DNA from 3 places in the Streptomyces sp. NPDC059897 genome. Region 3 is predicted to be linked to each of the others. Evidence: riboswitches for the same ligand, from Rfam matches in the RefSeq annotation. Region 3 holds a riboswitch; each other region holds the start of a gene.
What was found. A riboswitch is a leader RNA that binds a small molecule or an ion and turns the genes downstream of it on or off. The one in region 3 is predicted to bind cobalamin.
Positions count from the first base shown of each region.

Region 1 (3,251 bases), on a different contig from region 3:
CAGATCGTCGAGGAGCTCCGGCTCGCGGGCGCCGCCGCGGTCGACCTTGTTCACGAACACCGCGGTGGGGATGCGCAGTCGGCGCAGGGTGCGCATCAGGACGCGGGTCTGCGCCTGCACGCCCTCCACGGCGGAGACGACGAGCACCGCCCCGTCGAGCACACCGAGCACGCGCTCGACCTCGGCGATGAAGTCGGGGTGGCCGGGCGTGTCCACGAGGTTCACGTCCGTGCCGCCGACCGGGAACGACACCACGGCCGACTTGATGGTGATGCCGCGCCGCCGCTCCAGGTCGAGGGAGTCGGTGCGGGTGCTCCCGTCGTCGACGCGGCCGAGTTCGTCGATCACACCGGCCGAGTGCAGGAGCCGCTCGGTCAGGCTGGTCTTACCGGCGTCGACGTGCGCGAGAATTCCAAGATTCAGCAATGCCACTGGCAGTCGGGTCCTTGAGGGAAGGGAATGCCACGGCGGCGGAATCCGCGGTGGCCCTCGGAAGGAACTGGACTGCAGTGCGCATGAATCGGTCCTCACGCTCGGCATGCGCGGCAACTGCCGCACAGGGACCAGTGCAGCAGCGCGCCGCGCACCCCGGCAACCGATTTATTCGCTACGGGCGGGCTACGCCCCGTCGGCCACCCGCGCCGACCATCGCTGCTCGACCCGCGCGAGCCGCCAGTAGGCGATGGCCGCCGCCCACACGACCACGAACAGGCCGACGATGACGTACCCGACGTTGTCGAGGTCGAGCCCGGCGATCCACCCGGTGACCGCGTCGCTGAGGTCGAGCTTGTCGTGGAGCACGCCCACGAGTTCGATCGTCCCGATGAAGAACGCGACCGCGATCGACAGACCCGTGATGGTGAGGTTGTAGAACACCTTGCGGACCGGGTTGGAGAAGGCCCACTGGTAGGCGAAGTTCATGAACGTGCCGTCGAGGGTGTCGAACAGGCTCATGCCCGCGGCGAACAGCAGCGGCAGGCACAGGATCGCGTACCACGGCAGGCCCGCCGCGGCGCCGCTGCCCGCCATCACCATCAGCGTCACCTCGGTCGCGGTGTCGAAGCCGAGACCGAAGAGGAAGCCCAGCGGGAACATCTGGCCGGGCCGGGTGATGGACCTGGTGAAGCGGCCGAGGATCCGGTTCATGAACCCCCGTGAATCCAGGTGCTCCTCGAGCTTCCGCTCGTCGTACGAGCCCGCGCGCATCGCCTTGAAGACCTTGAGGATGCCCATCAGAGCGACGAGGTTGAGCGCCGCGATGAGGTACAGGAACGTGCCGGAGACGGTCGTGCCGACGACGCCGAGCACCTGGTGGGTGGCCGAGTTGTCGTTCATGAGGGTGCCGGCGAGCGCCGCGCCGCCCGCGACGAGCGCCGCCATGGCCACCACCACGCTGGAGTGGCCGAGCGCGAACCAGAAGCCGACCGACACCGGCCGCTTGCCGTCCGCCATCAGCTTGCGGGTGGTGTTGTCGATGGCCGCGATGTGGTCGGCGTCGAAGGCATGCCGCATGCCGAGCGTGTACGCGGTGATGCCGAGGCCGATACCGAAGGCCTTGTTGCCCACTTCGTAGTGCTCGGGGACGACGAGCAGGAACAGCACGCCGAACGCGACGACGTGCAGCGCGGCGATCACCGCGATCAGTCCGGCCGTGCGCAGCGTGTCCTCGCGGCGCCAACGAAAGGCAGGGGGAGGGGAGTTCAGGGCAGGGGTCGGGGAGTTCCCGGGCAGGGTCATGCGTCGATCACGCTCCAGCACCTCGTGGATCACTTCGTGAGATGCCGCGGCCGGTCTCCTGGCTTACGGGCGTGCCCGCCGCTCCGGCCTTCCCAGCGGCCGACGGCCGCCAGTGGCGTACAGGATGGAACGGCGCGCTCCGGACGTCGCTGTCCGGAACCCGATCACAGTGGCGAGGGCCGCTCCGGAATGGGCCCCTGAGGGGCCGTCACCGGTCTTCCCGAGCACCACGGCCCGACCACCCTACTACCTGCCCGTAGCGCGCTCGCGGGCCCGGCGGATCTCCTCGTAGGCCTTCTCCCGGCCCTCCCAGTGGGAGCCGTCGACCGATTTGCCCGGCTCCAGATCCTTGTAGACCTCGAAGAAGTGGGTGATCTCCAGGCGGTCGAACTCGGGGATGTCCTCGATGTCCCGGGTCGCGTCGTGCCGCGGATCGTGCGCGGGAACGCACAGGACCTTCTCGTCCGGGCCCTTCTCGTCGCTCATCACGAACATGCCGATCGCCCGGCACTCGATGGCGCAGCCGGGGAACGTCGCGTCGCCGGTCAGGACGAGCGCGTCCAGCGGGTCGCCGTCGCCGCCGAGCGTGCCGGTGATGTAGCCGTAGTCCGCGGGGTACTGCGTCGACGTGAACAGCATCCGGTCGAGCCGGATCCGGCCGAGATCGTGGTCCATCTCGTATTTGTTCCGGGACCCCTGCGGGATCTCCACGATCACGTCGAACGCCTCGGCGCGTGCCTGACTGCTGCCCAATGTGGCCTCCTTGCCGCATTCCGACGCCCACGAGTGTGCGCCGTACGGGCCGAGGGCGGAACCCCTCAGGCGGCCGGGGGAATGGGGAATTCGAGTTCGGGCCGGTCCCAGGCGACCGGCGGACGCGCGGGCACCGTGCCGGTGCGGTGGGCTCCCATGCCCCGGTAGAAGCCCTCGGCGGGCGGGTGCGCGACGACCCGGACATGGTCGAGGCCCGCCGCCAGGGCCCGCTCCCGCATGTGGTCGACGAGCAGCCGCCCGATGCCCCGGCCCTGCGCCTCGTCGGCGACGAACATCAGGTCCAGCTCCGGCGGCTCGGCGAGCAGCGCGTAGAAGCCCAGCACCCGCTCGTCGGCCGGATCCACGGCCACGTAGACGTGGTGCGCCTCGATGTAGTCGGGGCCCACCCGGTAGCCCGCGACCATGGAGGCGTACGGGTCCCGGTAGGCGCTGGAGCCGCGTACGAGGCGGGTGAGGCGCCGGGCGTCCCGCGCGGTGGCCCGCCGGACGGTGACGGCCGGGGGGCCACCACGGCGCGTAATGCTCGCGTTCATAGGTCGAGTATTACGCACTCGGGGGTGCGGTCGGGCGGTGCGGGTCGGGCGGTGCGGGTCAGGCGACGGGCACCGTGGAGTGCGCCTGGCGCAGGAACGCGGCGTTGTCCGGGGTCTGGCGCAGCTTGTCGAGGAGGGCCTCGTAGGAGGCGGCCGGGTCACGGCTCTGCAGGGCGCGCCGCAGTCCGCGTACGACGGTCAACTCGG
Region 1 is NZ_JBHWKQ010000025.1:98,480-101,730, forward strand. It holds gene ACFV9W_RS25750 (GTP-binding protein) at 1-432, opposite strand, end outside; gene ACFV9W_RS25755 (HoxN/HupN/NixA family nickel/cobalt transporter) at 619-1,737, opposite strand; cobalamin riboswitch at 1,768-1,984, opposite strand; gene ACFV9W_RS25760 (inorganic diphosphatase) at 1,984-2,490, opposite strand; gene ACFV9W_RS25765 (GNAT family N-acetyltransferase) at 2,556-3,044, opposite strand; gene rho (transcription termination factor Rho) at 3,103-3,251, opposite strand, start outside.
Region 1: another riboswitch for cobalamin. It lies ahead of ACFV9W_RS25755 (HoxN/HupN/NixA family nickel/cobalt transporter); the one in region 3 lies ahead of ACFV9W_RS03850 (ABC transporter substrate-binding protein).

Region 2 (3,251 bases), on a different contig from region 3:
CGACGGTCATGGCGAGCAGCGCGCCGAGCAGCGCGAGGACGAGCCCGACGGGCCCGGCCGACCTGCGGGCGGTCACGGCTGCTGCTTCTTGCGGCCGCTGAGCAGGAAACCGGCGCCCACGGCGGCGATGAACATCACGCCGATGATCCACCAGTTGGCGCCGCCACCGTCGTCCTTCTTCTCGTCCGAGTCCGAGTCCGAGTCGGAGTCCGAAGCGGAGGACTTGGCGGAGGCGGGCTCCGGGCCCGTCTTGTTGAGGGCGCTCACCAGGTCCGTCCCGCCGAAGTCGCGCGGGTCGTTGCCGGTCGCGTGCGCGGCGAAGATCAGCTCGGCGTAGGCGGCGGGCCCGGTCTGCGCGGCCCAGTCCTCCGCGTTCTTCTCCAGCCAGGCGTACGAGTCCTTCGTGGCCTTGACGCCCTCGGCCGCGGCGACGGCGGTGACCGCGTCGGCGGTGTTGCCGTAGTCGGGCTGATCGGTGGAGCCGGCCAGCTGGGACTTCAGGTAGAGGTGGGTGTCGAGCTGGTTCTGGAGGTAGACGGCGGCGTTGTGCGCCACGGCCTCGGTGCTCTTGCCGTCCTCGCAGGTGTACGTGTCCGGGGCCTTGCCCTTGCCGGGCGCGAAGCCGGTGCCGAGGGCGCCGAGCACACCGGCGGCGCTGGCGTCGGCGTTCGCGGCGAGCTCGCCCTTCTTGTCGGGCTGGTAGGCGAGGGCGCCGCCCTCCTTGCCCTTGGAGCAGGGGAGGGCGAGCGCGGCGAGGGCGTCGGCGCCGGTCTTCCCCTTGCTGGACTTCACCTCGGACGGCTCCTCGCCGGCCGCGGCGAGCGCGCCGAGCACGACGGACGTCGAGTTCGCGTCGCTGTCCATGCCGAGGCTGTAGCCCCAGCCGCCGTCCGCGTTCTGGTTCTTCTTCAGCAGGGCGACGGCGGAGGCGACCTCGCCGTCCCGGCCGCCGACCGCGGCGAGCGCCTGGACGGCGGCCGCGGTGGCATTGCTGTCGATCTTGGTCTTCTTGTCGCAGGCCTTGCCCGGCTCGGCGCGGAAGGCGGCGAACCCGCCGTCCTCGCACTGCTGCCCGGCCAGCCACTCGACGGCCTTCTTCGCGGGCTTCACACCCACCGTGTCCTGCGCGACGAGCGCGAGGGACTGCCGCCACACCCCGTCGTACGTGGGGTCGCCCTTGCCGTAGAGGCCCGACGGGAGAGCCGTCTTCGGCGAGGGGGAGGCACTGACGGCGTCGTCCGCGCTCGCGGCCTGCGCGCCCACGGCGCCGATCGCGACGGTCGCGGCGACGAGCGCGGCGCTACGGCGAATGTTCATGGTGGGGCGGGTGCCTCTCCCTGCGGGGAGCGGGGCGGCGCGGCACACGGAGGTACCGGGCGGCTCCGGCTCCGTATTCCTCGACGGTCCTGAGCCGAGCAGGTGCGTACGAGGCGTTCCGGCTGTCACGGCTGCGGGTCAGCGCCGGATTTGCACCGGCTTCCCCTCGTACGTACGTACTGACGACGTCCTTACTGTACCCGGAGCGATTTCGATCCCCACCGGCAATGATCGAACGCTAATTCGAACGAATCACGGGGCCGCCACATACGTCACCGGATCGCTGCCCGGGACCTGCTCCACGCGGCCCGACTTCTGGAGGCGGCGCAGGTGGGCCTCCGCCTCCGACACCGCGATGGTCCTCGACCCGTACGGGATCTGGGCCCACGGGCGGTTCCACTCCATGCGTTCGGCGAGCTGCCACGGGGTGAGGGGGGCGGCGAGGAGGGTGAGCAGGCCGGTCAGGCGTTCCTCGTGGTGGTCGAGCAGCTCCCGTACCCGCGCCGGGGCGTCGGTGAACGTGTGCTGGTGCGCCGGGAGGACCTCCGCCGGGTCGAGCCGCCCCACCCGCTCCAGCGAGTCGAGGTAGTCGCCGAGCGGGTCGGTGACGGTGGCGTCGTCCGGGTCCTCGTACAGGCCGATGTGCGGGGTGATGCCGGGCAGCATGTGGTCGCCGGAGAAGAGGCGGCCGTTGCCCGCGCGGCCCGAGGGGTGGTCCTCCTCCAGATGCAGGCATACGTGCCCGGGGGTGTGGCCGGGCGTCCAGATCGCGCGCAGCCTGCGGCCCGGCAGGTCGAGGAGGTCGCCGGGGGTGATGGTGCGGTCCGGCAACGCGGGGGAGAAGCCCGGCAGTTGGCGGGGCTTCCCGGAGTCGCGGGCCGCGATCAGCGGGGCGATGTGCTCCTCGGGCGCACCGGCCGCGACCAGCTTGGCCACCATGTACGCGTACCAGCGCGCCGGCTTGTTCTCCCGAGTGCGCCGGACCACCGCCACGTCCGCCTCGTGCATCGCGATCCAGGCCCCGGACGCCTCCCGCACCTTCGCCGACAGGCCGTGGTGGTCGGGGTGGTGATGGGTGATCAGGACGCCGGTGAGGTCCTCGACGCGCGTGCCGCAGGCGGTCAGGCCCGCCGTCAGCGCGTCCCAGGACGTCGGGTCGTCCCAGCCCGTGTCGATGAGGACGGGGCCCGCGTCGGTGTCGACCAGGTAGACGAGGGTGTAGCCGAGCGGGTTGTCGGGGATCGGTACGCGCATGCTGTGCACGCCCCCGCTGTGGTCGGTCACCTGCGTCGCCTCTGCCATCGGACACCCTCCGCCGCTCCAGCCGAACTGCCGCCACTGTACGGGAACTTGTAGAACTCGTTTCAATGGTCGCCCGAGCACACCACCTTCAGGGTGCGCACCACCCTTCCGGATCGCAACTAGAACTGGTATCAGTTCTGAAACACCGTCAGAAATGTCGTGCGTGAGGATGTCAGCCATGACCGAGCTCTTTGAGTACGGGCAACTGTTCATCGGCGGGGAGTTGACCGACCCGCTCGGCAAGGAGGTCATCGAGGTCGTCTCGCCGCACACCGGCGAGGTCTTCGGGCGGGTGCCGCACGCCGCGCCCGCCGATGTCGACCGGGCCGTAGCCGTCGCCCGCCGCGCCTTCGAGGAGGGCCCCTGGCCGCGGATGAGCCTCGACGAGCGCATCGAGGTCATCACGAAGATCAAGGACGCGTTCGCGGTCCGGCACGAGGAGATCGCCCGCGTCATCAGCAGCGAGAACGGCACCCCGTACACCTCGGGCGTCATGGTGCAGGCGCTCGCCGCGATGATGGTCTGGGACTCCGCGATCAACGTCGCCCGGAACTTCACGTACGAGGAGACGCGCGACGGCGCCCTCGGCAAGCTCCTCGTGCGCCGCGAGCCCGTCGGCGTCGTCGCGGCGA
Region 2 is NZ_JBHWKQ010000005.1:65,293-68,543, reverse strand. It holds gene ACFV9W_RS07865 (SCO2322 family protein) at 1-76, opposite strand, end outside; gene ACFV9W_RS07860 (prenyltransferase/squalene oxidase repeat-containing protein) at 73-1,317, opposite strand; cobalamin riboswitch at 1,358-1,536, opposite strand; gene ACFV9W_RS07855 (MBL fold metallo-hydrolase) at 1,570-2,619, opposite strand; gene ACFV9W_RS07850 (aldehyde dehydrogenase) at 2,798-3,251, shown strand, end outside.
Region 2: another riboswitch for cobalamin. It lies ahead of ACFV9W_RS07860 (prenyltransferase/squalene oxidase repeat-containing protein); the one in region 3 lies ahead of ACFV9W_RS03850 (ABC transporter substrate-binding protein).

Region 3 (3,251 bases):
GAGTCCGCCGCCCGCGATCACCCACATCCAGCTGGCCGCGAACTCGCTGTAGAGACGGCCCACTTGGCCGAGGTGGAGGTCGCGGTGGAGCTCGTCGATCCAGGTGCGCAGGGGCAGCGCGCCGGTCGATCCGTACTGTTCGAGGGCGCCACGGACCTCGCCGTTGTACGGGTTCACGAACACCGCGAGCGTGTGCTCGGCGTCGACACCCGCGACGCCGGAGAGCATGACGCGTGTCGTCGCCCCGGCCTCGGGAGACGGCCGCACCGCGCTGATGTCCCCTTCGGGGTGGGCCTTGCGGGCGGCGGCGACCTGATCGGCGATGGGCAGCTCGGACTTACCCACGGGGACGTTCAGCTCATGGGCGTACACGATCTTCTCGGCCTGGAACGAGCCCGCGTAGAGCAGTCCCGTGACCGCGGCGACGAACAGGAATGGGGCGACGAACACCCCTGCGTAGAAGTGCAGTCGGAGCACCAGCGGGCGAAGCGATGCCCACGGCGACCGGTCGGTGGGCGGCGCTTGCCGGGTCTCTTCTGCTGGGCGGGAGGCAGAGGTGTCTGACGTCTCGGAGGTGATGGACAACGTGGTCCTCCAGTTTCGGGCAGCACGGAGTCCGGGCGCGGGCCCCGCCTCTCGACGGCGGCCCTGGGCACATCCGGATCCGGTGCGTGGCAAGGGGACTCGGCCGTGCGGGCCCGTCCGGGGCGTGCGCACGGCCGACGCCCGAGGGTGCGGCGCAGCCTCGGGTGAACCGGCTGTCGTCAGGCGACAGCGTTCCCTGCGGGTGGGCCCCTGGAGGTGATGGGGTGCGCGAGGAGGAGTTCGCGCGGTGTACGGGCGGGCCGGGTGCGGCGGACGTGGATGCGCGGCCGGTGCGGCGGAACCGGAAGGCGGAACGGGAGCGTCAGCGGCGCGACGATCCGGTCGACGACGCACCGCGCGAGGCGGAACGCGGCCTGCTCGCCGTACGCGAGCCAGAGCCCGCTCAGCACGGCGGCCAGCAGGTGGGCCATCAGCATGCCGGTGGGAGACATGCCGCTCACGTCGTGACCGGCATGCGCCATTTCGTGCATGCCGCCCATCGCATCGGGCGGCATGGCACCCATGGGCATGCCGCCCATGGCATCCGTCGGTTCCATGGGCGCGCGGCACAGCACATGGTCCAGCCACTGCCCGGCGACGGAACCGCCTGAAGCCGCCGGGTGCGCGACGACCTGCGCCCACGAGAAGAAGAGGTGCAGCACCGCCTGCGCCGCCACCGCCAGGCCCACGACCGGCAGGATTCCGCGCTCGCGACCCGCGGGCACACACGCCGCTCCACCGGTGATCGCGAATCCGGCGGCCAGCGCCCACCACGGCACGGTGTCACCGGACATGAGCGTGTGCGCGATGGCCGTGAGCAGCACGCAGACGGCCGCGAACATCGCGGCCCGTCCAGCGCGAGCGTTCCGGCGTGTGGTCATGGCCGCCCCATCTTGGCATCCCCGCCACCGTGATCACCGGCAGGTTCGCAACCCCGCGTGCGCAGCGTGGAAGGCACGTAGGATCGCCGGGTCATCACCGCGACGGGTGACAGGAAGCCGGTGCGAATCCGGCACGGTCCCGCCACTGTGACCGGGCGGCGCGCGTCAGCGCGGCCCGGGAGTCAGGTCACTGGCCCGTCGCGGGCTCATTCCGAGGAGCGCGGACTCCGTAGGAGGCTTCACGTGTACGACGGTCCGTACCGTCCCCATGACCTTCCCCTCTCCCATGTACGGAGACTCACCCGTGTGCGACGGCGGCGCTTCGTCGTGCGTGTCACGGCTGCCCTCGCCGCACTGTCGGCGACAGTACTCACCGCCGCCTGCGGCCCGTCCGGACCGGATCCCGCAGGCGCCGACGGCCGCCCGCGGTCGTCGGCCGCCGAGGGATTCCCCGTCACCATCGACAACTGCGGCGTCAGGACGACGTACGACAGGCCGCCGTCCCGCGCGGTGACCATCCATCAGCATCCCGCCGAACTCCTGCTCTCCCTCGGCCTGAAGGACCGCATGGTCGGCACGGCGTTCCCCGACTCCGCCGTCCTGCCGAGCCTGCGCAAGGACTACGCGTCGGTGCCCGAACTCGCCGCGAAGGCGCCCTCGTTCGAGAAGGTCCTCGAAGCCGAACCCGACTTCGTCTACGGCGGCTACTCCAGCGCGTTCGACGAGAAGGAGGGCCGCTCGCGCAAGGCGCTCGCCGACGCGGGCATCGACACGTACCTCAACCGCGAGTACTGCGGCGAGAAGAACGTGACGATGCGGGACACCTACGCCGAGATACGCACCATCGGCAAGATCTTCGGGGTCTCCGACCGTGCCGACGCGCTCGTCTCCGACCTCCGCCGACGGGTGGAGAAGGCGAGCGCCGCCGTCCGGGGCAGGCCGGACGTCCCCGTGTTCGTGTACGACAGCGGCGACAAGTCCGCCTTCACCGCGGGCGGCAAGGGCCTGGGCACGCAGCTGATCGACCAGGCGGGCGGCCGCAATGTGTTCGCCGATCTGGACGACGTGTTCGGTGATGTCTCCTGGGAGCAGGTCGTCGACCGCAGGCCGGAGGTCATCGCGATCTACGACTACGCGGGCGACAAGAGCGTCGAGCAGAAGAAGCGGTACCTGCTGGCGCAGCCCGCGCTCGCCGACGTACCCGCCATCAAGCACAAGCGGTTCGTGGTGCTGCCGTTGACCGCGACGCTGGTCGGGGTCCGGTCGGCGTACGCGGTGGAGGGTCTTGCGCGCGGGCTGCACCCGGAGAGCTTCAAGTGACGGCGCCCGCGGTGGCCGACGAGCGGACACCGGGCGGGGCGCGGGAACGACACATCGGCCAGAGGGTGCGGCTCACCGCCACTCTGGTCGTGCTCGCCGCGCTGCTTTTCGTCTCGCTCACGGCCGGACTCGCCATCGGCTCGGTGCACGTACCGGCCGGCCAGGTGTGGGGCATCGTGACGCACGCGCTGGGCTTCGATGGGTGGGGTGAGGCGGACTGGTCGCGGGCGCGGGAGACGATCGTGCTCGACGTGCGGGCGCCGCGCGTCCTGCTCGGGGCCATGACCGGCGCCGGTCTCGCGGTCGTCGGCACGGCACTTCAGGCCCTGGTGCGCAATCCGCTCGCCGAGCCGTACCTCCTCGGTGTCTCGTCCGGCGCCTCGCTCGGCGCGGTCGCGGTCCTCGTGTTCGGGGTCGGCGTGTTCGGCGCGATGTCACTGTCGGCGGCGGCGTTCGCGGGCGCGC
Region 3 is NZ_JBHWKQ010000002.1:244,514-247,764, forward strand. It holds gene ACFV9W_RS03840 (PepSY-associated TM helix domain-containing protein) at 1-579, opposite strand, end outside; gene ACFV9W_RS03845 (hypothetical protein) at 765-1,466, opposite strand; cobalamin riboswitch at 1,538-1,680, shown strand; gene ACFV9W_RS03850 (ABC transporter substrate-binding protein) at 1,710-2,786, shown strand; gene ACFV9W_RS03855 (FecCD family ABC transporter permease) at 2,783-3,251, shown strand, end outside.